Regions from separate parts of the Streptomyces sp. NBC_01255 genome, predicted to be linked through region 2. Evidence: riboswitches for the same ligand, from Rfam matches in the RefSeq annotation. Region 2 holds a riboswitch; each other region holds the start of a gene.
The links. Region 2 has a riboswitch for cobalamin ahead of OG357_RS36150 (energy-coupling factor ABC transporter permease). Riboswitches for the same ligand answer to the same signal wherever they lie in the genome.
Positions count from the first base shown of each region.

Region 1: linked by a shared signal. The riboswitch ahead of metE (5-methyltetrahydropteroyltriglutamate--homocysteine S-methyltransferase) and the one ahead of OG357_RS36150 (energy-coupling factor ABC transporter permease) in region 2 are both predicted to bind cobalamin.
Region 3: linked by a shared signal. The riboswitch ahead of OG357_RS30460 (cobalamin biosynthesis protein) and the one ahead of OG357_RS36150 (energy-coupling factor ABC transporter permease) in region 2 are both predicted to bind cobalamin.

Region 1 covers NZ_CP108474.1:1,431,312-1,440,920, reverse strand. The annotation lists gene OG357_RS06150 (GHMP family kinase ATP-binding protein) at 1-985, shown strand, start outside; gene OG357_RS06145 (pyridoxal-phosphate dependent enzyme) at 906-1,919, shown strand; gene OG357_RS06140 (polyprenyl synthetase) at 2,065-2,343, shown strand; gene OG357_RS06135 (polyprenyl synthetase family protein) at 2,333-3,391, shown strand; gene OG357_RS06130 (oxygenase MpaB family protein) at 3,470-4,636, shown strand; gene metE (5-methyltetrahydropteroyltriglutamate--homocysteine S-methyltransferase) at 4,713-7,031, opposite strand; cobalamin riboswitch at 7,198-7,418, opposite strand; gene OG357_RS06120 (hypothetical protein) at 7,498-7,842, opposite strand; gene OG357_RS06115 (Lrp/AsnC family transcriptional regulator) at 8,216-8,686, opposite strand; gene OG357_RS06110 (LLM class flavin-dependent oxidoreductase) at 8,781-9,609, shown strand, end outside.
Region 2 covers NZ_CP108474.1:7,990,573-8,000,181, forward strand. The annotation lists gene OG357_RS36125 (PadR family transcriptional regulator) at 1-348, opposite strand, end outside; gene OG357_RS36130 (NADPH-dependent 2,4-dienoyl-CoA reductase) at 381-2,414, opposite strand; gene OG357_RS36135 (ATP-binding cassette domain-containing protein) at 2,511-3,377, opposite strand; gene cbiQ (cobalt ECF transporter T component CbiQ) at 3,374-4,123, opposite strand; gene OG357_RS36145 (energy-coupling factor ABC transporter substrate-binding protein) at 4,130-4,540, opposite strand; gene OG357_RS36150 (energy-coupling factor ABC transporter permease) at 4,537-5,235, opposite strand; cobalamin riboswitch at 5,264-5,499, opposite strand; gene OG357_RS36155 (RidA family protein) at 5,514-5,906, shown strand; gene OG357_RS36160 (VOC family protein) at 5,955-6,347, opposite strand; gene OG357_RS36165 (ArsR/SmtB family transcription factor) at 6,344-6,646, opposite strand; gene OG357_RS36170 (PTS-dependent dihydroxyacetone kinase phosphotransferase subunit DhaM) at 6,720-7,130, opposite strand; gene dhaL (dihydroxyacetone kinase subunit DhaL) at 7,127-7,747, opposite strand; gene dhaK (dihydroxyacetone kinase subunit DhaK) at 7,792-8,784, opposite strand; gene OG357_RS36185 (hypothetical protein) at 9,231-9,609, shown strand, end outside.
Region 3 covers NZ_CP108474.1:6,729,478-6,739,086, reverse strand. The annotation lists gene OG357_RS30485 (VOC family protein) at 1-24, shown strand, start outside; gene OG357_RS30480 (hypothetical protein) at 62-1,495, opposite strand; gene OG357_RS30475 (alpha/beta hydrolase) at 1,584-2,711, opposite strand; gene OG357_RS30470 (inorganic phosphate transporter) at 3,153-4,424, shown strand; gene OG357_RS30465 (hypothetical protein) at 4,437-4,658, shown strand; cobalamin riboswitch at 4,807-4,946, shown strand; gene OG357_RS30460 (cobalamin biosynthesis protein) at 4,981-5,964, shown strand; gene OG357_RS30455 (cobyric acid synthase) at 5,961-7,469, shown strand; gene OG357_RS30450 (putative cobaltochelatase) at 7,639-9,609, shown strand, end outside.

The DNA.
Region 1 (9,609 bases), 6.6 Mb from region 2:
CGCGCCCTGTCACCACGGCGAGATCCTCCAAGGGGTCTTCCTCGACGGTGACGGGCTCCGGTGCGCCGGACTGGTCACCCTCCCCATGGCCGGCCCGGGCAGCGGAGCTCGGTTCGTCCGCGCTCCCGGCACGCCGGCCGAGGCGCTCACCGTCGTCCCCGCCGGCCGGGGGAAGGCCGCGCAGGCCGCGGCGCTCGCCGTGGCCGCGTGTGCCGAGCGGGTCGGACAGCCGCCCTGCGGAGGGGAGTTGCGTCTCACCGGCGACATCCCGGTGGGACTGGGCATGGGCAGCTCCACCAGCGACGTGATCGCCGCCGTACGGGCGGTCGCGGACTCGTACGGGCTTCGCCTGACGCCCGAGACCGTCGCCCGGCTGGCGGTCCGCGCGGAGCTGGCCTGCGATCCGCTGATGCTGGACGGAGGTCCCGTGCTCTTCGCCCAGCGGGAGGGCCGCGTCCTGGAAGTCCTCGGCCCGTCCCTGCCGCCGCTGGTCGTGGTCGGCTGCGTGCTGGGCGGCGGAGCGCCCGTGGACACGCTGGCCCTCCCCGCGTACGAGCCCGACGCCGGTGACGTACGGGCCTACGAGCTGCTGCGCGCGCGGCTGCGCCGGGCCGTGGCCACCGGCGACGTCGGACTGCTCGGGCAGGTCGCCACCGCCAGCGCTCGACGCGGCCAACACGTACTCGGACACCCGGAGTTCGACGCACTGACCGGCATCGCCCGCCGGGTCGGGGCGGCGGGCGTGCAGATCGCGCACAGCGGCGCGGTGGCGGGCGTGCTCTTCGACCCGGCCGCGCCGGGGGTGCGGCACCGCGTCCGCGGCTGCCTGCGCGCCCTGGACGCCCACGGCATCCCCGCCACCCGGACCTTCACGACCGCCGCCACCACCACCAAGGAGCCCTGGAATGGACCAGCACATCGCGGAGTCGATCGGCCGGCCGGACCTGATACGTCTCGACGACCGGCTGGTCTGCCTGCGTTTTGAGACGATGAAGGTGGTCTCCGCCCTCGCGGCGGTACGCCACCTCCTGGACACCGGAACCGTACGGCGCGGGGACACCCTGCTGGACAGCTCCAGTGGCATCTACGCCTACGCCCTCGCCCTGGCCTGCCATCGGTACGGCATGCGCTGTCACATCGTCGGCTCGTCCACGGTGGATCACACGCTGCGCACACAACTCGCCGTGCTCGGGGCGACGCTGGAGCAGATGGAGCCGTCCAGCGATCTCAAGCTCGACCAGAAGCGGCGCGTCGAGCGGATCCACGAGATCCTCGCCGAACACCCCGAGTACCACTGGATGCGGCAGTACCACGACGACATCCACTACCTCGGCTACCGCGCGATCGCCGACCGGATCCGGGAGGCGACCGGAACGGACGGGCTCACCGTCGTCGGCGGGGTCGGCTCGGGGGCCTCGACCGGCGCCCTGGCCCGCTATCTGCGCGCGCCGGCCGACGAGCCGCGCGATGGCGAGGCCGACGTCGAACTCGTCGGCGTCCAGCCGTACGGCAGCGTCACCTTCGGCGCCGAGCACGTCTCCGATCCCGAGATCATCATCGCCGGGATCGGCAGCTCCATCCCCTTCGGGAACGTCTCCCACGAGCTGTACGACACCCTGCACTGGATCTCCTTCGACGCGGCACTGGCCGGCAGCGTCGACCTGCTGCGCCGGCACGCGGTCTTCGCGGGCCTCTCGACCGGCGCCGGCTACCTCGCCGCCCGCCACGAACGCGCGCGCACCCCCTCGCGGACGGTCCTCTTCATCGCCGCCGACACCGGCCACCGCTACGTCGACACCGTCTACGCACGGCACCGCGAGGCCGTACCTGTCGAGGGCCTCGCCCCGCGCGACGTGAAGGACCGGAGCGAGCTGGTCCTGCCGTGGTCCCGGATGCACTGGAACCGCGCGTGTGTGTGAGGACTCGTACGTTTCAGCGAGGTGATCACTCGTTGGTGAGTTCACCTGCGCCGTTCCCCTGGTGGGCGTGACGCTGGGGGAGAAGTGGCGGCGAGAGCGCGGCCGGGGCACGGAGCCCCGGCCGCGCCGCGGGCGGGGGAATGGCATGACGCGGGAGTCGGGACCCCAGGCGGGCCTGGACGAGCGGGCGGTGTTGCTGGCGGCGGGCCTCGCCGACCTGGCGGTGAGCACGCTGAGTTCGGGACTCGGGGCCGTCCGCGGCCTGTTGAGGCGTTCGGACGCCGCCGAGGTGGCGGCGGAGGCCGAGCGGGATCTGGAGGCGCGCGGGCGCCTCGTCCTCGACAGGTACGCGTCGCCGCCACCGGCCCACCTGGAGGTTCTCGCCCGGCACGTGCTGGCCCGGCGGGCCGACGATGACGTCTGAGCGCTGGGATCCCGCCGCGTTCAAGGCGCGCGTCGACGCCGTGCTCCGGCGGTACGTCGCCCAGGAGGCCGACCTGCTGTCCGAGGTCGATCCCGCGCTGGGCCCGGTGGCCGGGCAGCTGGAGGCGGCGACCACGGAGGGCAAACGGCTGCGGGCGGCGTTCTGTTACTGGGGCTGGCGCGCGGTGGGGCAGCCCGACAGCGAAGCGCTGCTGCGGGCGGCGGCCTCGATGGAGATCGTGCACGCGGCCGCGGTCGTGCACGACGACCTGATCGACGACAGTCCGCTGCGGCACGGCCGGCCCACCGCGCACCTGGCCCTGCGCGACGCGGTGGAGCACCACCCGCGTCCCGCCGAGGGCGCCCGGTCGCTGGCGATGCTCGTCGGGGACCTGCTCATGTCGCTCGCCGGCCAGCTCTTCGTCACCAGCGGACTGCCGGCCGCCTACCTCGGCCGGGCCCGTCCGCTCTGGGCGGCCCTGGCCCGGGACCTGATCGCGGGCGAGTGCCTGGAGATCCTGCACACCGGCGCGGCCCCGGACACGGCGGCGTCGCTGAAGGTGATCCGCTACAAGACCGCCAAGTACACCGTCGAGCAACCTCTGTTGATCGGCGGCGCCTTGGCCGGGGCCGGGCGGCGGCTGCGCGAGGGCTACTCCGCGTACGGGCTGCCGCTCGGAGAGGCGTTCCAGTTGCGGGACGATCTGCTCGGCCTGTTCGGAGACCCGGAGGTCACCGGAAAGGCCGGCGCCGACGACGTACACGGCCGGCGGCCCACCGCCCTCCTCGCGGAGACCTGGCGGCTCGCGGGGGACGAGGACCGCGGGCGGCTGCGCGACCTGCTCGGCACGTCGGACGACCCCGACGGCGACGCCCTGGACGCCGTACGGGCGGTCATGCGGCGACTGAAGGCACCCGAGCGGGTCGAGGTCATGATCACCGAGCGGGTCGAGGAGGCCCTCCGCGCCCTCGACGCCCTGAACCTGCCCGCGCCTGCCGCCGCCGCGCTCACCGGCCTGGCGCACTCGGCGGCGGTCCGCCGCTCCTGACGCACTCACGCACTCACGCACTCACGGACTCACGGACTCACCGACCGACGGACGACCAGGAGAACAAGGAGCCCCGCCATGACCCGGACCACCGAGGCGTCGACGGACGCCCTGCGGAAGACCGGCGACGAACTCGCCGACGCCACGGTCGCCGCGCTCTTCGAACGCGGCGAGGTCGGTACGTTCAACACCCTGATGCGGTACGTCTCCACCGCCGGCGCTCCGCTGCCGGACGGGCTTCCCGACGTCGCCCGGGAGTACCTCCGGGCCACGAGCGCCCCGCCGGCCTGGGTGGACTGGGGGGAGATGGAGAAGGCCCGGCTGTTCTTCATCGACAACAACGTCCACATCTCCACCGCGCTGTCCTTCGCCGCCATGCCCGCCTGCTACCTCGTCCCGCACGTGGCGAAGCTGCTGTCGACGACCCACGGACTGAGCTACCCGTCCACCCGCATGGCGGAGACAGGCCAGTTCACCGTCTACCTGATGCGGCCCGACGCCTTCGAGGCGGGGAGCCGCTTCATCCCCGCCGCGCAGAAAGTCCGCCTGCTGCACGCCTCCATCCGCCACCACCTCACCCGCGAGAACCGATGGGACGCCGGGGCGTTGGGGGTGCCGATCTGTCAGGAGGACATGATCGGCGGGCAGATGTTCTTCTCGATGCTCGTCCTCGACAGCCTCCACCGCCTCGGCATCCACATGACCTCCGAGGGCGCGGACGCCTACTACTACGCCTGGCGCGTGGTCGGCGCCATGCTGGGCGTCGACCAGGACGCCGTACCGAAGAGCCTCGACGACGCCCGCCGCTTCCTCGACCAGTACATGATCCGCTACATGGGCCCCTCCCCGGAGGGATCCCATCTGACCCGGCAGCTGATCGACCTCTACGAGGAGGTCGTGCCCGGCACCCTCTTCGACCCTGTCGTCTCCGCGCTCATCCGCTACCTCGTCGGCGACACCTGCGCCGACTGGCTGGACGTCCCCCGCACCCGCTGGGACACCCTCGTCAAGTCCGTCCCCCACCTCCTCGGCGTCCTGGAGACCATCGAGGACCGCTCCCCGCTCGGCGCGTGGGCCCTGGACCGACTCGGCCACCTCACCACCGTCCTCGAACTGTCCTCCCTCACCCGCGGACGCGTCATGCACTACGCCATCCCCGAGGACCTCAGGAAGGAGTACGGCCTCTCGGCTATCCCGGCCCGCACGCGCCGCTGGACGCCCCCGGCCGCCACGGTCTCCCCGTGATCCCCGTGATCCCCGTGATCCCCGCGCCCCCGCCGCTCGGGCGGGGGCGCGAGGATTCCCTGTCGCTACGGCACGGTCAGGGGGTGGCGAGTTCCGCGCGGACGGTGCGGGCCGCCGCGACCAGGTTCTCCAGGGAGGCGCGGGTCTCGGGCCAGCCTCGGGTCTTCAGGCCGCAGTCGGGGTTGACCCAGAGCCGCTCGGCGGGGATGGCTTCGAGGCCGGTACGGAGCAGCTCGGCGGCCTCGTGGGCGCTCGGCACGCGCGGCGAGTGGATGTCGTAGACACCGGGTCCCGCCTCGCGCGGGTAGCCGTGCGCGGCGAGTTCGCGGGCGACCTGCATGTGGGAGCGGGCGGCCTCCAGGCTGATGACGTCGGCGTCGAGGTCGTCGATGGCCTGGACGATGTCGCCGAACTCGGCGTAGCACATATGGGTGTGGATCTGGGTCTCCGGGCGCACTCCGGCGGTCGTGAGGCGGAACGCCTCCGTCGCCCACGCCAGGTACGTCCCGTGGTCGGCGGCGCGCAGCGGCAGGGTCTCGCGGAGGGCCGGCTCGTCCACCTGGATGACCGAAGTGCCCGCCGCCTCCAGGTCGTTCACCTCGTCGCGCAGGGCGAGGGCGACCTGGCGGGCGGTGTCGGCGAGGGGCTGGTCGTCGCGGACGAAGGACCAGGCGAGCATGGTGACCGGTCCGGTGAGCATGCCCTTGACGGGCTTGGCGGTGAGGGACCGGGCGTACGCCGTCCAGCGGACCGTCATCGGCGCGGGACGGGAGATGTCCCCGGCGAGGACGGGCGGCCGGACGTAGCGGGTGCCGTAGGACTGGACCCAGCCGTGTCGCGTGGCCAGGTAGCCCGTGAGCTGCTCGGCGAAGTACTGGACCATGTCGTTGCGTTCGGGCTCGCCGTGGACCAGGACGTCGAGGCCGGTCTTCTCCTGGAAGGCGATCACGTCCTGGATCTCGGACCTGATGCGCTCCTCGTACCCGGCGGTGTCGATCCGCCCGGCCCGCAGGTCGGCCCGCGCGGTCCGCAGCTCCGCGGTCTGCGGGAACGAGCCGATGGTCGTGGAGGGGAGCAACGGAAGCCGGAGGGCGGCGTGTTGGGCGCCCGCGCGGTCGGCGTACGGCTGGGGGCGGCGGGTGTCGGCGTCGGTGACGGCGGCTGCGCGGGAGCGGACGGCCGGGTCCTGGGTGATCGGGGAGCGGGCGCGCGAGGCGAGGTCGGCGCGGTTGGCGGCGAGTTCGCCGGTGATGGCCCCGGTGCCCTGCGAGAGTCCCTTCGCGAGGGTGACGATCTCGGCGGTCTTCTGGCGGGCGAAGGCGAGCCAGCGCAGGATCTGCGGATCGATCTCGCGTTCCGCCGTGGCGTCGAGCGGGACGTGCAGCAGGGAGCAGGAGGCCGCCACGTCGACGCGGTCGGCGAGACCGAGGAGGGTGCCGAGTGTGGTGAGCGACGCGGCCAGGTCGTTGACCCAGATGTTGCGGCCGTTGACCACTCCGGCGACGAGTCGCTTGCCGGGCAGGCCGCCGATGGCGGCGAGCGAGTCCAGGTTGGCGGCCGCTCGCTCGGTGAAGTCGAGGGCCAGCCCCTCCACCGGCGCCTTGGCCAGCACCGGGAGGGCGTCGCCGAGCCGGTCGAAGTAGGAGGCGACCAGGAGCTTCGGACGGTCCGTGAGCGCGCCGAGGTCGCGGTAGGCGCGTGCGGCGGCGTTCAGTTCCGCCGGGGTGCGGTCCTGGACGAGGGCGGGCTCGTCGAGCTGCACCCAGTCGGCGCCCGCCGCGCGGAGGTCGGCGAGGACCTCGGCGTACACCGGAAGCAGCCGGTCGAGGAGGGTGAGCGGATCGAAGTCGGCCGCCACGCCGGGCGCGGGCTTGGCGAGCATCAGGTAGGTGACGGGGCCGACCAGGACGGGCCGGGCGCCGAGGCCCAGGTCGAGAGCTTCCCGGAAGCCCGCGACCTGCTGGGAGGAGTCGGCCGAGAAGACCGTGTCAGGTCCCAACTCCGGGACGAGATAGTGGTAGTTGGTGTCGAACCACTTGGTCATCTCCAGTGGCGCGACATCCTGGGTGCCGCGTGCCATGGCGAAGTAGCCGTCGAGCGGGTCCGCCGCGACGGCGGCCCGGTGGCGGGCGGGGATCGCGCCGACCATGACGGTGGTGTCGAGGACGTGGTCGTAGTACGAGAAGTCGCCGGTGGGGACCTCGTCGACACCGGCGGCGGCGAGCTGCCGCCAGGTGGTACGGCGCAGTTCGGCGGCGGTCGTCCGGAGGGCGTCGGCGCTGACGCGGCCCTTCCAGTAGCCTTCGACGGCCTTCTTCAGTTCCCGGTCGGCGCCTTGGCGGGGGTAGCCGTGCAGGGTGGCCTGCGCTGCCGCGGCTGCGGACTTGGTGGTCACGGAGATCTCCTTCGCGAGATGAATCCCTGAGGTCCCGGTGACGGGACGAGGGCGCGAAGGGTGACGGAACGGACGGTGCGACCCGGCGCGGTGCGACGCGGTCGTCCTTCTCGCTCTGTACGCCGACCCGCCCACGAGGTCACCGGAACATCCGCGCGCGGAATCGTCCGCGTGCGGGCAACGGGCAGGTCTTCGGACTCGCGGGCACGTCCTCACGGGGGAGGACACCTAATGGCCGTCGCTTCCCAGACCCTTCCCGGGTCCAGTGCTGATGACGGCGGTCGTTCCCGCTCACCGCTGCGGGGCAGTCCCGGATTCCCACCGGGTTCCCTCTTACGACGCATCCCGTCCGGCTGACGGGGGCGAACCAGCTGCACCCGCAGCGTAGCCCGGTCCTCGCGGTCTTTGCACGCAAGGGGACTCCGGGGCCCCAGCAGGCCCCGGAGTCCGTCAGGTCACGTCGTGCTCAGGCGCCGCAGAAGGACACCGTCCGTACGTAGCCGCCGAGGTTCTCGTCGTCGGTGCCCAGCAGGGTGTCCGTGGAGTCGGGCAGGCACTCCACCGCCTCGATCTTGTACTGGGGGTACGTCCCGAGCACGGTCGGGGAGGCCGCGAGGGAGACCCGGACCCGGCCCGTCGCCGAGATCGTCACCCGGCCGGCGTCGCTCACCGCGGAGTCGAACGGGCCGCCGTCACCGGCGTCCGCCGCCGAACCCACGACGAGCCGGCCGGCGGCGGTCACCGCGATGTCGGAGATGTGCCGCGTGCCGGCGTCGTCCGGGTACGTCGACCGGTAGGTCCGGTTCGTCACCGCGCCGAACAGCGGCTGCCCCCACGCGGCGAACGTCAGGGGCGCCGCGTACAGGGTGGCGGGACGGTCGGGCCCCGCGCCCCGGTCCGCCCACAGGGCGGCGAGCCTTCTGCCATGTGTCGGCGGCGCCCGCCGGGGCGGAGCCGGGCGTCGTCAGCAGCGCGGTCGCCGCGGTGAGCCACGCCATGCGCTGCAACATCGGAAGTTTCACGGGAGTCGCTTGCCTTCTCTGTCCGACAGACGCGAGGTCACGCGCCGGACGTCAGGCTATTGATCTTGGTCGGGAAGCCCCCAGCACCGTTTGACCCGTTCGCCGGAGCGCGCGGTCGGACTGAGAGGGCGCACGGCAGATGTCGCGCGCCCCTTCCGGATCTCAGCGAGCCGCGCGCGCTGCCGTTCGCGGCTCGGCCGGTCCCCGGAACGGCAGCGTCCGGCTGAGGACGAGGTTCGTGGTCGTACTCCCGAACCGGGCCAGCGCGTCGACGAGCTCCTCCAGATGGGACATCGACGTGGCCGCCACCTTCAGGACGTAGCAGTCGTCCCCGGTCGTCCGCAGACACTCCAGGTACTCCGGGCGCTCACCGAGCAGCCGGCGCAACGGCTCGTGCCGTGTCCCCGGGTACTTCAGCCGGACCACCGCGAGCACCGGATGGCCGGTCCGCTCCAGGTCCACCTCCGCCCGGAACCCCGTGATCACCTCGGCGTCCTCCAGACGCCGCACCCGCTCCTTGGTCGCCGACGCGCTCAGGTTCACCCGCCGCGCCAACTCCGTGTACGCGATCCGGCCGTCCTGCTGGAGTTCCCTCAGGATCGCCCAGTCCGTCGCGTCGAGGGTCTCGGTCATCCGGCCAGATTACCGGCGGATCCACGGCCGAAGGGCCTCGGAACAGGCGGGAATCCCTTCTGCGGGACCCTGCCGCCTGACTAGCCTCGTTCTCGTGAAGATCGGAGTCAACATCCTCAACTTCGGACCCGGCACCGACCCCGGAGTCCTGCGGAACTGGGCTCGGACCGTGGAAGGCCTGGGTTACGACCTCCTGATGGTCTCGGACCACATCGCCGTCACACCCGACGTCGCCGAGCGCTATCCGGCACCCTTCTACGAGCCGTTCACCACCCTCTCCTGGCTGGCCGGCCTCACCACCCGCGTCCGGCTCGGCACGACCGTGCTCATCGCCCCCTACCGGCACCCCCTGCTCACCGCCCGCATGGCGGCCAACCTCGACCAGCTGAGCGGCGGGCGGCTGGTCCTCGGCATGGGCGTGGGCTGGGCACGGCAGGAGTTCGCCGCCCTCGGCATCCCCTTCGAGCGCCGTGGCCGGCTGACCGACGAGCACCTGCGGGGCGTCCGGGAGGCGTGGGCGAACACCGCGGACTACGGGGAGAGGAGGATTCCGGTGTGGGTCGGCGGCAACAGCGACGCGGGGATGCGGCGTGCCGTACGGCTCGGGGACGCCTGGCACCCGCTGCGCCCCACCCTGCCGTGGCTGCGCGAGGGCGCCGACCGGCTGAAGGCCGCCGCGGACGAGCTGCGGCTCCCCGTGCCGGCGCTGGCTCCGCGGATCGCCCTCCAGGTCACCGCGGCACCGGTCACCGGCGCGGACCGGCTCGCGGGGCACGGCACGCTCGACCAGATCCTCGACGACCTCGACGGACTGCGGCTCCTTGGCGCCGAGTCCGTCGTCCTCGACCCGTATGCGGGGAACCCGAGCGAGACACACCACCCGGAAAAGGCCTGGCAGGCACTCACCGCCGTGGCCGGGTCCC
Region 2 (9,609 bases):
CTCCAACTCGGACCGGAGCCCCTCGGTCCCGACGATCGCGGCCGCCCGCATCCGCAGCAGCAGGGCGGCCCGCATCGGCTTGGGGTCCTCGGACCTGGCGACCCAGTCGGTCAGCTCCCCCCGGCCCGCGGGCAGCACCTCGTACTCCTTCTTCTGCCCGCGCGCGGGCACCGGAGCGGGCAGGGCGCGGATGTGCCCCGCCTGCTCCAGCCTGCCCAGCTCGCGGTAGATCTGCTGGTGCGTGGCCGACCAGAAGTAGCCGATCGACTTGTCGAAGCGGCGCGTCAGTTCGAGGCCGGAGGACGGCTTTTCGAGCAACGCGGTGAGGATCGCGTGCGGGAGGGACATGCTCGCATCCTAGATTCGGCCGGCCACACGGATCACAGCGCGGCGGCGAGCCGCGTGCCCTGGTCGATCGCCCGCTTGGCGTCCAGCTCGGCGGCGACGTCCGCGCCACCGATCAGGTGCGTCGAACGCCCCGCAGCCACCAGCTCCTCGTACAGGTCCCGCCGAGGCTCCTGGCCGGCGCACAGCACGATCGTGTCGACCGGCAGGAGCTGGGCCTCGCCGTCGATCGTGACGTGCAGGCCCTCGTCGTCGATCCGGTCGTACGACACGCCCGCCACCATGGCGACGCCCCGGTGCTTGAGCTCGGTGCGGTGGATCCAGCCGGTCGTCTTGCCGAGGCCCGCGCCGACCTTGGTGCTCTTGCGCTGGAGCAGGTGCACCTGGCGCGGCGGCGCGGTGCGCTCGGGGGCCCGCAGTCCGCCCCGGTTCTCGTAGGAGGTGTCCACGCCCCACTGGCGGAAGTACGTCTCGGGGTCCTGGCTCGCGCCCTCCCCGCCGTCCGTGAGGAACTCGGCGACGTCGAAGCCGATGCCGCCGGCGCCGATGATCGCCACCCGCTCGCCGACCGGCGCGCCGTCCCGGAGCACGTCCAGGTAGCTGACGACGCTCGGGTGGTCCACGCCCGCGATCCCGGGGGTGCGCGGGGAGACGCCGGTGGCGACGACGACCTCGTCGTAGCCGTCGAGGTCGCCCGCCGCCACCGGGGTGTTCAGGCGGACCTCGACACCGCGCTCGGCGAGCTGGACGCGGAAGTAGCGGAGGGTCTCGTCGAACTCCTCCTTGCCCGGCACGCGCTTGGCGATGTTGAGCTGGCCGCCGATCTCGGCGGCGGCGTCGAAGAGGGTGACGGCGTGGCCGCGCTCGGCCGCCGACACCGCGCAGGCGAGTCCGGCGGGGCCGGCGCCGACGACCGCGACGCGCTTGGCGAGGCGGGTGGGGGAGAGGACGAGCTCGGTCTCGTGGCAGGCGCGCGGATTGACCAGGCAGGAGGTGATCTTCAGGTTGAAGGTGTGGTCGAGGCAGGCCTGGTTGCAGCCGATGCACGTGTTGATCGTGTCGGCGCGGCCTTCCGAGGCCTTCGCGACGAAGGCGGGGTCGGCGAGGAAGGGGCGGGCCAGCGAGACCAGGTCGGCCCGTCCGTCGGCGAGGATCTCCTCCGCGACCTCGGGGGTGTTGATGCGGTTGCTGGTGACGAGCGGGACGGAGACCGCGCCCATCAGCTTCTTCGTGACCCAGGTGTACGCGCCGCGCGGCACGGAGGTGGCGATGGTGGGGATGCGCGCCTCGTGCCAGCCGATGCCGGTGTTGATGATGGTGGCGCCGGCCGCCTCGATCTCCTTGGCGAGCCGGACGACCTCCTCCAGGGTGGAGCCGCCGGGCACGAGGTCCAGCATGGAGAGGCGGTAGACGAGGATGAAGTCCGCGCCGACCCGCTCGCGGATCCGGCGGACGATCTCCAGCGGGAAGCGGACCCGGTTCTCGTACGAACCGCCCCACCGGTCGGTGCGCTGGTTCGTCGCCGCGGCGATGAACTCGTTGATGAGGTAGCCCTCGGAGCCCATGACCTCGACGCCGTCGTATCCCGCCTGCTTGGCGAGCTCGGCGCAGCGGGCGTAGTCCTCGACGGTCTGCTCGACCTCGGCGTCGGTCAGCTCGTTCGGTACGAAGGGGCTGATCGGGGCCTGGATGGCGCTGGGCGCCACGAGGCCGGGGTGGTACGCGTACCGGCCGAAGTGCAGGATCTGCATCGCGATCCGGCCGCCCTCGCCGTGCACGGCGTCGGTGATCAGCCGGTGCTCGGCGACCTCCTCGGCGGTGGTGAGCTTGGCCCCGCCGTCCCAGGGGCGGCCGGCCTCGTTGGGCGCGATGCCGCCGGTGACGATGAGGCCGACGCCGCCGCGGGCGCGCTCGGCGTAGAAGGCGGCCATGCGCTCGAAGCCGTGCTCCGTCTCCTCCAGGCCGACGTGCATCGAACCCATGATCACCCGGTTGGGCAGGGTCGTGAACCCGAGGTCGAGCGGGCTCAGCAGATGCGGGTACGGGGTGGGTGTGGGGGTCGCGGTCATGGGGGCGCCTCCTCGCGCAGGATCAGTCGACCTCAGTTCTAGGGGACCCCTCTCTGTTATGCAACTAGTTGCAGAAGATTCGGAACGTGATGTCTACTACTCAGTAGCAAGAGGTGCTGCCTGCAGCCAGGCGTCCAGCTCCTCCGGTGTACGGGGCTCGGGCGCGTCCGGGGCGAGCAGCCCGTGGGCGCGCAGCAGCCGGGCGACGGACGTGCCCCAGGGCCGCCGCAGCCGCGCCGCGTCGAGCAGGGCGTCGTCGCCGAGGAGCTCGGCGACCGGACCGGTCCGCAGACCGGCGGGGGAGAGCACCGCCGCCTCGTCCGCCCAGCGCAGCGCGAGATCCACGTCGTGCGTCGCCATCACCACCGTCGTGCCGGACGCGCGGAGCCGCGCGAGGGCGTCGAGGAGCCGCTCCTGACCGTGCGGATCGAGCCCGGCCGTCGGCTCGTCCATGATCAGCACCCGGGGTCGCATGGCCACCGCGCCCGCGATCGCGGCCCGCTTGCGCTGCCCGTACGACAGCAGATGCGTCGGCCGGTCCTCCAGGGCCACGATGTCCAGCGCCTCCAGGGCCTCCCGCACCCGGAGCCGTACCTCCTCCTCCGGCAGCCCCAGGTTCATCGGCCCGAAGGACACGTCCTGACCGACCGAGGCCGCGAACAGCTGGTCGTCCGGGTCCTGCACCACCAGCTGCACGGTCGTCCGCAGCCGGGTCAGCCCCTTCCGGTCGTACGTCACCTCCGCCCCGTCCAGGAGCAGCGACCCGCTCCCGCGCCGCAGCCCCCCGCTGAGCAGCCGCAGCAGCGTCGTCTTGCCGCTGCCGTTCCGCCCGAGCAGCGCGATCGCCCGCCCCTCCGGCACCGCGAAGTCCACGTCCGACAGGACCGCCGGCCCGTCCTCGTAGGCGAAACCCGCCTTCACCAGCTCCACGACGGGCGTCGCGGAGGTCGTCGGAGACGTCACGGCAGGAACCTTTCGAGTACGAGGGTGAGGGCGACGAGCCCGCAGAGGAGCCCGACGGCCGCCGCCAGGAACCGGCGGGAGACCGCGGCCGTGGGGACCAGGACCCGCAGGGTCCCGTCGTAGCCGCGCCCGGCGAGCCCCGACTGCAGGCGCTGCGCCCGGTCGAAGGCGCGCACGAACGCCGTGGCGCCGAGCCCGGCGAGCGAACGCCAGGTCGCCGCCCGGGTGGTGTGCCCGAGGCGGGCGGCCTGCGCCTGGCGGATCTTGGACAGGGAGTCGAGGAGCAGGAAGATGATCCGGTACATCACGAGCGCCACGTCCACCACGGGAGCGGGCACCCCCGCACGGACGAGCCGGGGGAGCACGTCGGAGACGGGCGTCGTGAACGCGAAGAGCAGCACCCCCAGCGAGGCGGCGGCGGTCCGCAGCAGCAGCTCGCCCGCGTGGACGGGCCCGCCGGGCGCGAGGGCCACGAACCCCCGCGCCCCGCCCACCTCGAAGAGCAGCGGCACCGCGCCCGTGACGCAGAACCCGAGCGGCACGCGGAACGCCCGCCACAACTGACGGCCCGCCACCCCGGCCGGGCCCAGCAGGACCGCGAGCGTGGCCGCCGCGACGAGCACCGCACCCGGCCACGGCGGCAGACACACCGCGCAGAGCGTGAGACCGAAGCCGAGCAGGGCCTTCTCGACGGGATGGCGGCGGCGCCAGCGACTGCTGTGCGCCGCCGCGTCGATCGGCAACATGGGCGGCTACGCGTCCTTGCCCTCGGCTTCGATGCGGGAGCCCGCGGTCGCGGCACCCGCTGTGTCCGCGCTCTCCGCACCCTCGCCGGCCTGCGACGCCAGCGCGCGGGCCTCACCCTGCCGACGTCCGCGCCGCACACCGAAGTAGTAGGCGAGGACACCGGCGCCCAGCGCCGCCTGGAGGGCGAACAGTGCCGACTCGATCTCGCCGGACGGCGGCTCGTACAGGGGGCTGAACCACGGCTCGTAGTCCGGCTGGAGCTCCGCGATCGCGGTCTCCGCCTCCGCGTCCGCCCCGGTGAACGGCTCTTCCTTGTGGTCGCCGAGCCCCAGCGCGAGCGGCAGCACGGCGAGCGCGGCGACGACGAGCAGGAGCAGGGCGTTGATCTTCGTGTTCCGGCTGACGGTGAAGCTCATCGCGCGGCCGCCTCCTCGTGTCGCTTCGTGGCGGACCGGGTCAGGACGCCCAGCCGGGTCAGCTCGCCCTTGCTGGACTGCATGAGCAGCCGCATCACGAGCACGGTGAGCAGGCCCTCGCTCACCGCCAGCGGGATCTGTGTCACGGCGAAGATGGAACCGAACTTGGCCAGGGCGCCCATGATGCCGCTGCCCTGGTCGGGGAAGGCCAGCGCGAGCTGGACGCTCGTGACGCAGTACGTGGACAGATCGGCGACGAACGCGCCGAAGAAGACGGCGACCATCAGCGGCGCACCGAACCGGCGCACCAGCAGATAGGTCCCGTACCCCGCCCAGGGCCCGACGATCGCCATCGAGAAGGCGTTCGCGCCGAGCGTGGTGAGCCCGCCGTGGGCGAGCAGCAGGGCCTGGAAGAGCAGGGTGATCGTCCCGAGGACCGCCATGATCGGCGGCCGGAAGAGGATCGCGCCCAGACCCGTACCCGTCGGATGCGAGCAACTGCCCGTCACCGAAGGGAGTTTGAGCGCGGACAGGACGAACGTGAAGGCGCCGGAGGCGCCGAGCAGCAGAGTGGACTCGGGGTTGGAACGCACCTCACGGGTGAGCGCGCGAACCCCGTGGACGACGAACGGAGCGGCCGCGACGCCCCAGGCGGCGGCGTGAACGGGGGGCAGATACCCCTCGGCTATATGCATGGTTGGGAGACCCTCTCCAGCACCTCGTGGATGGACAACGCACCCTGGCCGGTCTCCTGGCTGACGGTCATACGTCCCGACTCCGCCTTCCCACACCGCGGTGGTCTCCCACAACGGTCCAGTGGCTTGCCCGCGGGGGTCTCCCATGGGTGTGGAGCCGGAACTCCCGATCACAGTGGCGAGGGCCGCACCGGTACCGCACCGGTTTCCCGTACACCAAGGCCCTGCGACACTAGTGCGTTGACCAGGTGCATTACAACGCGGAGGAGCACGGAGCGGTGAGTGATGTTCGACAGAGGGTCAGTTCCGGGTCCCCACTCGAACCGGAGATCGGCTTTTCCCGGGCCGTTCGAAAGGGTGCGTACGTGGCGGTCGCCGGGACCGCTCCCATCGGCGACGACGGGGCCGCCGTCGCGCCGGGTGACGTGTACGCCCAGACCGTCAGGTGTCTCGACATCGCCGAGGAGGCACTGAAGGCGGCGGGTGCGTCACTGGAGGACGTCGTGCGCACCCGCGTCATGCTGACCGACGTGACCTCGTGGAAGGAGGCCGCGCGGGCACACGGGGAGCGGTTCTCGGAGGTTCGGCCGGTGACGACCTTCGTCGAGGTCTCGCGGTTCATCGATCCCGCATGGCTCGTCGAGGTGGAGCTCGACGCCGTCGTCGGCTGACGGCGGGGAGAGCGGGCCGACCGGTGGCCGGCCCGCCACCGCTTCGTACTACTTAGGCTCCGTCGCGATCTGGATCAGGTTGCCGCAGGTGTCGTCGAAGACGGCGGTGGTGACGGGGCCCATCTCCAGGGGCTCCTGGGTGAAGTGGACGCCGAGGCCGCGCAGACGGGCGTACTCCGCCTGCACGTCGTCGACCGCGAACTGGGCCAGCGGGATGCCGTCCTGGACCAGCGCGTCGCGGTACGGCTTGACCGCCGGATGGCCGGCGGGCTCCAGGAGGAGTTCGGTGCCGGCGGGCTCGTGGGGCGAGACGACGGTCAGCCACCGGTCCGTCTCGCCCAGCGGGACGTCGTGCTTCTTCACGAAGCCGAGGATCTCGGTGTAGAAACGCTCGGCCTTGGCCTGGTCGTCGACGAAGACGCTGGTCAGATGGATCTTCATGAGGTGCTCTTCTCCGGTCCTGGGGTGTCGGGCACGGGCCATCGCTCGGTGATGTGCCGCAAGGGGGTGGTGTTCAGGTCGTGGAACTTGTAGCGGCCCTCTCGCCTGGTCTCGACGAGCCCGGCGGCCTCCAGCACGGCGAGGTGCTGGGAGACCCCCTGGCGCGAGATGCCGAGCTGATGCTTCATGCTCAGGCGCGAACAGATCTCGAACAGTGTCTGTCCGGATTTCTCCGTGAGCTCGTCGAGGATCGTGCGGCGGGTGGGGTCGGCCAGGGCTTTGAAAAGGTCGTCGGCCACCACCCCAGGATAGGCAACTCCTCACTTGCTTATCAAGTCGACACCCTCGCCCCTTCCCTCCGTCCCTCCTGCCTCACTCCTTGCGATAGGCGTACGCCTCCGACGCCGCCGCGGCGACCGCGTCGAGATCCCCGCCCGCGCTCGCCGTCACCAGCGCCGCGACCGCGCCCTCGACGAACGGCGCGTCGACCAGCCGGGCGCCCTCCGGCAGCTCGTCGCCCTCGGCGAGCAGCGCCTTCACCGTCAGGACCGCACTGCCCAGGTCGACGAGGAGCGCCACCCCGGCGCCGCCGTCGACGGCCTCCGCCGCCGCGCAGATCAGCTCGGCGCTCGTCCCGAGACCGCCGTCGGGGAGCCCGCCTGCCGGCCGGATCGGCGCCGTCCCGCCGCTGCCCGCGAGGCCCTGGGCCAGCGCCGCCACCGAGGCCGCGACATCCGCGCTGTGCGAGACCAGCACGATGCCGACCGGCGCGGTCTCGCTCACGCGGCACCCTCCGTACGGGCTGTGGCGGCGAGCTCGGCGAACAACAGCGCCGACGACGTCGCCCCCGGGTCCTGGTGCCCGATCGACCGCTCGCCGAGATAGCTGGCCCTGCCCTTGCGCGCCTGGAGCGGTACGGTCGCGAGCGCGCCCTCCTCGGCCGCCGCGCGCGCCGCCCCGAAGGAGCTCCACAGCCCCTCCACGGCCGGGACGAGCGCGTCCAGCATCGTCTTGTCGCCCACCTGGGCGCCGCCCAACTGGGCCACGGCGGCCACACCTGCACCGAACGCCTCCGCGAGCCGCTCCCGGTCGACCCGCTCGCCCTTGCCCAGCGCCTTGCCCGTACGGCGCAGCAGCGTCCCGTACAGCGGCCCCGAAGCACCGCCCACCGTGGAGATCAGCTGCCGCCCCGCGGCGACGAGCACCGCACCGGGCGTCGCGGGCGGTTCCTTCGCCAGCAGCTCCGCCACGGCCGCGAACCCTCGCTTCAGATTGACGCCGTGGTCGGCGTCACCGATCGCCGAGTCCAGCTCGGTGAGCCGATCGGCCTCACGGTCGACGGCCCCGGCCATCGCCTCCAGCCACCGCACGAGAAACTCCGCGCCGAATGTCTCACCCATGTCTGCGTCCTTTCCCTCTCCCACACCGTCTCCCCTACGTTGCCTCACCGACCCCAGCGCAGCGCGGGCGTCTGCACCGGCGCGTCCCACAAGCGCAGCAGCTCCTCGTCCACCTCGCACAGGGTCACCGAGCAGCCGGCCATGTCGAGCGACGTCACGTAGTTCCCGACGAGTGTCCGGGCCACCGGGATCCGGCGCTCGGCCAGCACCCGCTGCACCTCGGCGTTGAAGCCGTACAGTTCGAGCAGCGGGGTCCCGCCCATGCCGTTGACCAGCGCGAGCACCGGACCGGACGGACGCAGGTCCTCGACCACGATGTCGACGGCGTAGTCCGCGATCTCCCGCGAGGTCATCATGGCGCGCCGCTCGCGGCCCGGCTCGCCGTGGATGCCGATGCCCAACTCCAGCTCGCCGTCGGGGAGATCGAAGGTGGGGCTGCCCTTGGCGGGGGTGGTGCACGCGCTCAGCGCGACCCCGAAGGACCGGCAGCGCGCGTCCACTTGGCGGGCGATCGCCTCCACCCGCGCCAGTGGGGCGCCTTCCTCGGCGGCGGCCCCCGCGATCTTCTCCACGAACAGGGTGCCCCCGGTCCCACGCCGCCCCGCCGTGTACAGGCTGTCGGTCACCGCCACGTCGTCGTCGACCAGGACCTTCGCGACCTGGATGCCCTCGTCCTCGGCGAGCTCCGCCGCCATCTCGAAGTTGAGCACGTCGCCGGTGTAGTTCTTGACGACGAACAGCACCCCGGCGCCGCTGTCGACGGCGGCCGCGGCCCGCACCATCTGCTCGGGCACGGGCGACGTGAAAACTTCCCCGGGGCACGCCGCCGACAGCATCCCGGGCCCCACGAACCCGCCGTGCAACGGCTCGTGCCCGGACCCGCCCCCGGACACCAGCGCGACCTTCCCGGCCACGGGAGCATCCCGCCGCACGACGATCCGCCGCCCCACGTCCACGGTCAGCTCGGGGTGGGCGGCGGCCATCCCGCGCAGAGCGTCGGCCACGACGGTCTCCGGGACGTTGATCAGCATCCTCACGGATACCTCCTGGTGAGACTAGCAGGCATGTGGCTGAGCAGGCTTTTCGCAGGTCAGAATGGGTGAGGCCGGTCATTGATCTTGGCGGTTCATGGCGCCCGGGGGCGGTTTCGAGCGGTACTGGTGCTGACCTGTTGCTGACTTTTCTGACTGCCCGTCAGGGATGGGTTGAGCTGGGTGCTCTTTGCACTTGTGCATGATGGCGCAATTATCGGCATGGGGGTCCGGTTGCGCACTGGTGCGTCGCGGCCGGAGGTGGCCGATCCCGTGTCGGCAGGCTTTGTGTGGCGCCTCGGGGCTCAACTGTGGCCGGCTGGATGGCGAGTGTCCGTGCGCGGGGATGCATGCTCGAAACGCAGGCCACAGATGAGCTGGCAGGTAATACAGTTCTTGGCCGTGGACTCCCCGTTGAGGAGTCCGTTGCGGTCCTGGGGAAGTGATGCGCGATGGGGCTGTCGGGCGGGGCAGCGGATAAAGCGGGCAACCGGTACGAGAACTGGTGGACCGCGCTGAAGGTTGCGGACCTCCTGCGAGGAGAGGCCCCGCGGATCCGTCTTGAGCCTCCGGGGCAGGCCGGTGAGGGCATCGAGTTCCAGCTCGTGGCCAAGGGGCAGACCTGGTGCGATCAGGTGAAGGACGTGGCTTCGAAGGGGCCATGGACGCTGAAATCCGCGGCAGCCCTTCTCACGGCCGTGTCCGGCCACCTTGCCGGCGGCAGGAAAGTGCGACTCGTTCTCTCGACCGGGGCGCCCAGACTGCAGGACCTCGCCGGCCGTGCGAGGGCCGCTGTCACCCTCGCCGAGTTCGAAGAGATTCTCACCGACA
Region 3 (9,609 bases), 1.3 Mb from region 2:
TACACGCCCGGCGCCGCGGAGTAACGGATCGGCGGCGCCGGGCGTCGTCGTTCGGTGCGCGTCAGGCTCCGCCGGTGTGGACCTGGAAGGCGGCCCTGCGGACCGCCTTGGACAGGGCGGGGTCCGGGTGGGCCGCGGCCAGGGCGACCAGGACCTGGACGGTCCGGGGGTGGCCGACGGCCCTGACCTCGTCGAGCAGCGCCGGGACGGTGCCCTGGACGGCGGATTCGAGGTGGCGGACGAGCAGCTCGCTCTCGCCGTGGTCGGCGACGGCCGCCGCCGTGTCCACCCAGAGCCAGGTCGCCTCCTCGCGGGTGAGCACCTCCTGGGCGTCGTCGGGGTCGGCGCCCTCGTACTCCGCCAGCCAGAGCAGCGCGTACGGACGCAGGGAGGGCTCGGCGACGGTGGCCCGGACCTCGGCCTCGGCGGGGGCTCCGACGACCCGGAGCGCCTCGAAGGCGAGGCCGCGCAGGAGGGCGTCCTCGCCCCTCGCGACGGCGAGCAGCTCGGCGACCGCGCTGGAGAGGGTGCGGGCCGCGAGCCAGGCGCGGTACTCGGCGCGGGCCGGTCCCGGGGTGAGCCGGGCGCAGCCGCGGAGCATGTCCTCGGCGGACTGCTCGATGTTGCCCGCGGGGCTCTGGGCGGCGACGCAGATCTGCTCCAGCTTGACCCAGACCGCCCAGTTCCCGAGGGGGGTCAGGGTGGCGTGCCGGGCGTCCGCGCCGGGGTCGAGGGTGAGCGCACCGACGGCCGCCAGGCCTTCCAGTGCCCAGTCGAGGAGGGCGGGGAGCCCGTCCGTGCCGCGAGGCGTCTCGGGGAGCTCGGGGGTGTCCGTCGCGGGCTCGGGGGTCTGGTCGGTCACGGGGACCTCGCAGCGCTCCTCGCGCAGCTCCTCGACGCGCTGGCCGAGCAGGTCCAGGAGCGCCGGGACGAGCACCGGGCCCTGGGAGAGCTGGAGCAGGGAGAGCACCTGCGGGACGGCCTCGACGACCTCGGCGACCGCGCTCGGCGCGACGCCCTCGGGGGCCGGGTGGACCAGGGACCAGGCGTCGAAGAGGGCGACCCAGCCGCGCAGGACGGCGGAGTCGTCGCGGTCCCAGGCGTGCAGCCGCCAGCCGGGGCGGGCGGTGTCGCCGTGGAGCTCGACGAGTCCCGCCAGCCGGGCCCGGTCCCAGCCGGCCCGGATCTGGCCGGGCGTCAGGTCCAGTGCGGCCGCGGCCCGTTCCTGGGCGGTGCCGGCTTCGGCGCCCGTGCGGAGGGCGGATTCGGGACCGCGCTCGACGGCGGCCCAGCGGGCGATCCGTACGGCGTCGGCGAGGACGTGCCGGGCCTGGCGGGCGAGTTCCGCGCGGGGCGGAGTGCCCTCGGGCGGCCGCGGCGCCGGCCGGGTGCGCCGGGTCGTCACGGCCCGTCGGGCGGTGGCCAGCGCCCGAGGGCGGACGAGTCGGAGTCTGGAGTTGCGCGCCAATGGTTCATCGGGCTTTCGAGACGTCACGGGGGCAGTCTTCCCGCTGACGGCCCGAAAGCCCAATCGGAATCCGCAGCCCCGTCAGAACGGCCGTCGGAGCAGGGGGGGTGCGTCGTCAGAGCAGGGGGGTGAGGAAGCGGCGCAGGGCCTCTTCGTAGCGGACGGGGTCGGCGTTCCACATCGCCGCGTGCGGGGCGTGCCGGACCGTCTGCAGGGTGACCAGATCGGGGCGGCGGGCGGCGAGCTCCACGGACGGCTCCCAGGGGGCGAGCATGTCGTCGGGGCCGTGCAGGAGGAGGACCGGGACACGCAGGGCGCCCGGTTCCGAGGCGGCCTGGAGCCGGTCCCCGTGGGGGCCCGTCCGGCCCTGGGCGGCGCGGACGGCGAGCGGGAGCAGGGGGCCGGGGACGTGATGGGCCGTGGCGAGGCCGCGGACGGTGGCCTCCCAGTCCAGGACCGGGGAGTCGAGGACGAGGCCCCTGATCCGGTCCCGTACGCCCGACTCGGCGGCGGCGCGCAGGGCCATCGCGGCGCCGGTCCCCCAGCCGTGCAGGACGACCTTGTCGGCGCCGCGGCGGACGGCGTAGCGGATGGCGGCGTCGACGTCCCGCCACTCGGAGTCGCCGAGGTGGGCGAGACCGTCCGGGGAGGCGGGCGCCCCTTCGTCGCCGCGGTAGGCGGGGACGAGGACAGGGATCTTGCGGCGGTTGTAGAAGGGGACGAGGTTCAGGGGGTGCTCGCGGGTGGTCCCGAGGCCGTGCAGCGCGATCACCCATGTGGTGCGCGGGGCGGCCACGAGCCAGCCGGGCAGGGGGCCGAGCTCGCCGGGGATCTCGACGTCCTCGTGGGCGAGCCCGAGGGCGCTGATCGGCGTGCCGACGTGGAGCTGGGGAGTGAGGCGGACGCGGGCACCGGGGCCGAGGACGCCGAGCTCGACCCGTTCCAGGCGGCGGACGACGGAGTCGGCGGTGTGCGGGACGCGGTCGAGGACGGGGCCGAGGACGGCGTGCAGGCCGGGGGCCTCGATCCCGTACGTACCGGGGCGCAGCGAGGCGAGGCTGCGGGTGAGGGTGATCCGTTCGGGTCCCGTGGCGTGCACGGTGAGTCTGGGGTCTCCCGGGAATGGTCGTCCGGACGGCGCCTTGAGGGCGACGTCGCTGGCGTACCGGCCGGCCGCTACCGCGGCCGCACCGACACCGATCAGGGTGGTGACGGCCGCTGCCGTCGCTGTAGCCGGGCGCACGCTCCCAGTGTCGGCAGGTCTCGGGCGGCCTGCCACCGGGCGGACCCGGCCGGGGTGTCGCTCTCGTACGGCCGGAGCGCCCCCGGCTCGTACGGGCGGGGCACCCCGGGCTCGTACGGGCGGGCGCCTCGGCTCGTGCGGTCGGGCACCCCGGGGAGTGACATGGGTCTCCTCGGCGGGGTCCCCCGGTCGGATGGTTCGGTCCAGGGGGCGGAACGGGGCGGCGGGGGACGAACCGGGCCGCGCCGCCGGTGCCTTGCGAGAGCCGGATTACCCGGGGTCGCAGGGCGACCGCATCGTGGACATCCCCTCGGACGGGGGCCTAAGCGGAATCTCTTGACACCGGATGGGGACACCACGCCGCCCGCCCCAGTTCACCTTCCGTTCACTCAGGTTGCCTACGTTCGTCGAGCCACTGACGTCAAACGATTGCCTGGGTAAATGGAACACATCACGCTGCTGCTCGCCATTGTGGTCGTGACAGCTCTCGTGTTCGATTTCACGAACGGTTTCCACGACACCGCCAACGCGATGGCCACGACCATCTCGACCGGTGCACTGAAGCCCAAGACGGCGGTGGCCATGTCCGCCGTGCTGAACCTCGTCGGCGCGTTCCTGTCCGTGGAGGTCGCCAAGACGATCTCCGGCGGGATCATCAACGAAGAGGGCATTCGTACAGAAGTGATCTTCGCGGCGCTCGTGGGCGCCATCCTGTGGAACCTGCTGACCTGGCTCGTGGGCCTGCCGTCCAGCTCCTCCCACGCCCTCTTCGGCGGCCTCATCGGCGCCGCGGTCATGTCGGCCGGCTGGTCGGCCGTGAACGGCCCGACCATCGTCACCAAGGTCCTCATCCCCGCCATCGCCGCGCCGCTCGTCGCCGGCCTCGCCGCGATGCTGGCCACCCGGCTGACGTACAAGATCGGCGCCAAGACCGACACGAAGCACACCGCCAAGGGCTACCGGGTCGGCCAGATCGCCTCCGCGGGTCTCGTCTCCCTCGCCCACGGCACCAACGACGCCCAGAAGACGATGGGCATCATCACGCTCGCCCTGGTCACCCAGGGCGTCGTCGCCCCCGGCTCCAACCCGCCCCTCTGGGTCATCGTCGCCGCCGGCGTCGCGATCGCGCTCGGCACCTACCTCGGCGGCTGGCGCATCATCCGCACCATGGGCAAGGGCCTCACCGACCTCCAGCCGCAGCAGGGCTTCGCCGCCCAGACCAGCGCCGCGACGGTCATCCTGGCCTCCTCGCACCTCGGCTTCTCCCTCTCCACCACCCAGTCCTGCTCGGGTGCCGTGATGGGCGCGGGCCTCGGCCGCAAGGGCGGTGTCGTCCGCTGGTCGACCGCGACCCGGATGTTCGTCGCCTGGGGTCTGACCCTGCCCGCCGCGGGCCTGGTCGGCGCCGGTGCCGAGTTCCTCACCAAGCAGGGCCCCTGGGGCATCGCCGCCGTCGCGGTCCTGCTGGTCTCCGGCTCGGCCGTCATCTGGTCGCTGTCCCGCCGCAAGCCGGTCGACCACAACAACGTCACCGACGACGACCTCGACGGCGAGTCCGAGCCCGCGGGTGTGGTGACCACCGCGATCGCGGCCGTCACCCCGCCGCCGGCCGGTTCCGTCGCCGCCGTCGCGGACGAGGACCTGAAGACCACCATCCCCTCGCCGGTTCCCACGGACCCGGCCGCTCCCCCGGCCCCCGCCGCAGCGGTGTAAGGAACCAACGACATGAAGATCGACTGGGCAGCTCTCGGCTCCGTCTTCGGAGTCAGCCTCGTGGCGACCGTCGCCCTCGTGGGCCTCTTCACCCTCGGCATCATCGGCCTCTCCAAGCAGGAGCAGGCCGCCGCCCAGGGCGGCTCGGCCACGATGGCCCGGACCGGCGCCTACGCCTGCTTCGCCGCGTGCCTGGCGGCCGTGGCCTACGGCATCTACCTGATCGTCGTCTGACGGTCCTCGCCACTCCGCAGTACTTCGGCCGGGCGGTCCGCACCTTCGGGTGCGGACCGCCCGGCCGCGGTGTTCGTGGTGCTTGCCGAGGCCCGTGTTTGTGGTGCTTCGCACAGTGACCTGTCGCAGGTCAAGGGTGAGTTGACGGGTGTTCGCGGGCCGTGGTGGACTGCCGAGGCCATTACGGCGGCAGCAGAGGAAGTCCGGTGCGAATCCGGCGCGGTCCCGCCACTGTGACCGGATCCGAAGGGTCCGGGAGTCAGGAACTCTCGCCGCCGGTCACGTCGATCCAGGGCGCGGACCCTGAGTGAGGACCTGCGCCATGCCCGGCCGCATCAGAGCCAGCCGCCTCTCCCGGGACGGATTCGTGTACGGCGCGGCCCTCGGGCTCGCCGTCGACCGGCTCGTCGGCGATCCCCGCCGCGGGCATCCCGTCGCCGTCTTCGGCCGCGCGGCCGCCGCCGTCGAACAGCGCCTGCACCACGACCACCGCGGCTGGGGCGCCCTGCACACCGCTGTCTGCGCCGGCTCCACCGCCGCCCTCGGCGCACTCGCCGCCCGGGCCGTACGGGACCGGCCGGCCGCCGCCGTGGCGCTGACCGCCGCCTCCGTCTGGGCCGTCGTCGGCGGTACGACCCTGGGGCGGGAGGCCCGCGCGATCGGCGGGGCGCTCGCCGTCGGGGACCTGGAGGTCGCCCGGGAGCGGCTGCCGCACCTGTGCGGACGCGACCCGCAGTCCCTGGACGGTCCCGCGATGGCCCGCGCGGTCGTCGAGTCCGTCGCCGAGAACACCTCCGACGCCGTGGTCGGCGCCCTCTTCTGGGGCGCCGTCGCGGGCGTGCCGGGCCTCGTCGCCTTCCGGGCCGTCAACACCCTCGACGCGATGGTCGGCCACAAGTCCCCGCGCCACCGCCGCTTCGGCTGGGCCTCGGCCCGGCTCGACGACGTGGCCGGCTGGCCCGGGGCCCGGCTGACGGCCGTCGCCGCGACGCTCGCCGGAGGGAATCCGCGCGGAGCCGTACGGGCCTGGCGGGCGGACGCCGACAAACACCCGAGCCCCAACGCGGGCCCCGTCGAGGCCTCCTTCGCGGGCGCCCTCGGCGTACGGCTCGGGGGGACCCTCTCGTACGGCGGGCGGGTCGAGCACCGGCCCGTACTCAACGGGGAAGGGCGGCCCGTCGAGGTCGCCGACATCGACCGGGCGGTCCGGCTCTCGCGCCGGGTGACCGTCCTGACCCTGGCCGCCTGTGTAGGCGGCCGCATGATCATCGGTGCCGTGAAGCGCGCGAAGCGGAGGAACGCATGAGGGGTGGGGGCCTGCTGGTCGCCGGGACCACGTCCGACGCCGGCAAGAGCGTCGTGACGGCCGGCATCTGCCGCTGGCTGGTCCGCAAGGGCCTGAAGGTGGCGCCGTTCAAGGGGCAGAACATGTCCCTCAACTCCTTCGTGACCCGCGAGGGCGCCGAGATCGGGCGGGCCCAGGCCATGCAGGCACAGGCCGCCCGGGTCGAGCCGACCGCGCTCATGAACCCGGTCCTGCTCAAGCCGGGCAGCGACCGCTCCAGCCAGGTCGTCCTGATGGGCAAGCCGGTGGGCGAGTTGTCCGCCCGCGGCTACCACGGGGGGCGGCAGAAGGAACTCTTCGAGCCGGTCATGGCGTGCCTGGAGGAACTCCGGGGCATGTACGACGCCGTGATCTGCGAGGGGGCGGGCAGTCCGGCCGAGATCAACCTGCGGCGCACGGACATCGTGAACATGGGCATCGCGCGGGCCGCGCGGCTGCCCGTCGTCGTGGTCGGCGACATCGACCGGGGCGGGGTGTTCGCCCAGTTCTTCGGGACGACGGCGCTGCTGAGCCCCGAGGACCAGTCGCTCGTCGCCGGATACCTCGTGAACAAGTTCCGCGGTGACGTGACCCTCCTCGAACCCGGGCTCGACATGCTGCACGGTCTGACCGGGCGCCGGACCTTCGGCGTCCTCCCGTACGCGCACGGGCTCGGCATCGACGAGGAGGACGGGCTCCGGGTCTCGCTGCGCGGCACCGTACGCGAGTCCGTCGTCGCGCCGCCGGTCGGCGCGGACGTGCTGCGGGTCGCCGTGTGCGCCGTACCGCTCATGTCGAACTTCACGGACGTCGACGCGCTGGCCGCCGAGCCGGGCGTCGTCGTCCGGTTCGTGGACCGGCCGGAGGAACTCGTCGACGCGGACCTCGTCGTCGTACCGGGGACCCGGGGGACGGTGAAGGCGCTCGCGTGGCTGCGGGAGCGCGGGCTGGCCGGTGAGCTGGCCCGGCGCGCGGCCGAGGGGCGTCCGGTACTCGGAATCTGCGGCGGGTTCCAGGTGCTCGGCGAGCACATCGAGGACGACGTCGAGTCGAAGGCCGGGGCCGTCGACGGGCTCGGGCTGCTGCCCGTACGGGTGCGGTTCGCGCGCGAGAAGACCCTGGCGCGGCCGGTCGGCGAGGCGCTCGGGGAGCGGGTCGAGGGGTACGAGATCCATCACGGCGTCGCGGAGGTGAGCGGCGGCGAGGCGTTCCTCGACGGGTGCCGGGTCGGCTCCGTGTGGGGCACGCACTGGCACGGCTCGCTGGAGAGCGACGGGTTCCGCCGGGCGTTCCTGCGGGAGGTCGCGGCGGCGGCGGGGCGGCGGTTCGTGCCCGCCCCGGACACGTCGTTCGGCACGCTGCGGGAAGAGCAGCTGGACCGGCTCGGCGACCTGATCGAGGAGCACGCGGACACGGACGCGCTGCTGCGGCTGATCGAGGAGGGGGCCCCGGCGGGGCTGCCGTTCGTGCCGCCGGGTGCGCCGTGAGTGGGGGCGGAGGGTTGCGGGGTGCGCGGCGGGGCCGCGCGGGACGTGCGACCGGCCTCCGGCCGGGCTCGGGTTCCCAGCCGCACCACTCGTGCGGCGTGGAGAGTCGCACCCCGGGCCGACCGGCCCGCTTGCATCAGCTGATCGAACTTGAAGGAGTGACCGCCCGATGAGCACCCGGTTTCCGTTCACCGCCGTCGTCGGCATGGACGATCTGCGGCTCGCGCTGCTGCTGAACGCGGTCAGTCCGGCGGTGGGCGGTGTGCTCGTCCGGGGCGAGAAGGGGACCGCCAAGTCCACGGCCGTCCGGGCGCTCGCCGATCTGCTGCCGGTGGTACCGGTGGTGGCCGGCTGCCGCTTCAGCTGCGATCCGTCGTCTCCTGACGCGGGCTGCCCCGACGGGCCGCACGACGACGCCCCCGGGGCCGAACGGGCCGCGCGGATGGTCGAGCTGCCCGTCGGTGCCTCCGAGGACCGGCTCGTCGGTGCGCTCGACATCGAGAAGGCGCTCGCCGAGGGCGTGAAGGCCTTCGAGCCGGGGCTCCTCGCGGCAGCCCATCGGGGCATCCTGTACGTCGACGAGGTCAACCTGCTGAGCGATCACCTGATCGACCACCTCCTCGACGCCGCCGCCATGGGTGCCTCCCACGTCGAGCGCGAGGGCGTCTCCGTGCGCCATGCCGCCCGTTTCCTTCTCGTCGGGACCATGAACCCCGAAGAGGGCGAGCTGCGGCCGCAGTTGCTCGACCGGTTCGGGCTGACCGTGGAGGTCGCCGCCTCCCGCGTGCCCGAGCAGCGGGTGGAGGTCGTCCGGCGGCGGCTCTCCTTCGAGGACGACCCGGCCGCGTTCGCCGCGCGCTGGGCCGGCGAGGAGGCCGATCTGCGCGAGCGGATCATCGCCGCCCGCGACCTGCTCCCGAAGGTGGTCCTCGGGGACGCCGCGCTGCTCCAGATCGCCGCGACCTGCGCCGCGTTCGAGGTCGACGGCATGCGCGCCGACATCGTCATGGCGCGGGCGGCGACCGCCCTCGCCGCCTGGGCCGGGCGGACGGAGGTCACCTCCGAGGACGTGCGGCAGGCCGCCCTCCTGGCCCTCCCCCACCGGCGGCGCCGTAATCCCTTCGACGCGCCCGGCCTCGACGAGGACAAGCTCGACGAGACCCTGGAGCAGTTCAAGGGCGAGGAGCCGCAGACCGACCCCGACGAGGACCCGGAGCCCGACGGTCCCGACGGTCCGGGTGACGGCGGTCCCGGCGGCGGCGGTGGCATTCCGCCGCAGGGCGAAGGCCCGGCCCCCGAGAGTGACGGTGTGCCCGAGGAGACCCCCGCTCCCGCCGAGGCCCCCGCCCCGGCCCCGCAGGGCTCCGGCGCCGGTGAGCGCGCGGCCGTCCAGGCCGCCGAGCCCTTCCGTACGAAGATGCTGAGCGTCCCCGGTCTGGGCGAGGGCGCCGCCGGGCGCCGCTCCCGGGCCCGTACCGAACACGGCCGCACCACCGGGGCCACCCGGCCCCGGGGCGCGCTGACCAAGCTGCACCTCGCGGCGACCGTGCAGGCCGCCGCCCCGCACCAGCGGGCGCGCGGGCGGACCGGTCCCGGGCTCGTCGTCCGGCGGGACGACCTGCGGCAGGCGACCCGCGAGGGGCGCGAGGGGAACCTCGTGCTCTTCGCCGTGGACGCCTCCGGCTCGATGGCGGCCCGGCAGCGGATGAGCGCCGTGAAGGGCGCCGTGCTCTCCCTGCTCCTCGACGCCTACCAGCGGCGCGACAAGGTCGGCCTCATCACCTTCCGGGGCCGTACCGCCGACCTGGCGCTGCCGCCGACCTCGTCCGTGGACGCGGCCGCCGCCCGGCTGGAGAAGCTCCCGACCGGTGGCCGTACGCCCCTGTCGGCCGGGCTCCTCAAGGCCCATGACGTCCTGCGGATCGAGCGACTGCGCGACCCCTCGCGCCGCCCGCTGCTCGTCGTCGTGACCGACGGACGGGCGACCGGCGGCGGCGCCGACCCGGTGGCGCTGGCCGCCCGGGCGGCGCGGCTGCACGCCGCCGAGGGCACGGCGAGCGTGGTCGTGGACTGCGAGACGGGTCATGTGCGGCTCGGGCTCGCCGGGAGCCTCGCACGCGAACTCGGCGGCACCGCCGTC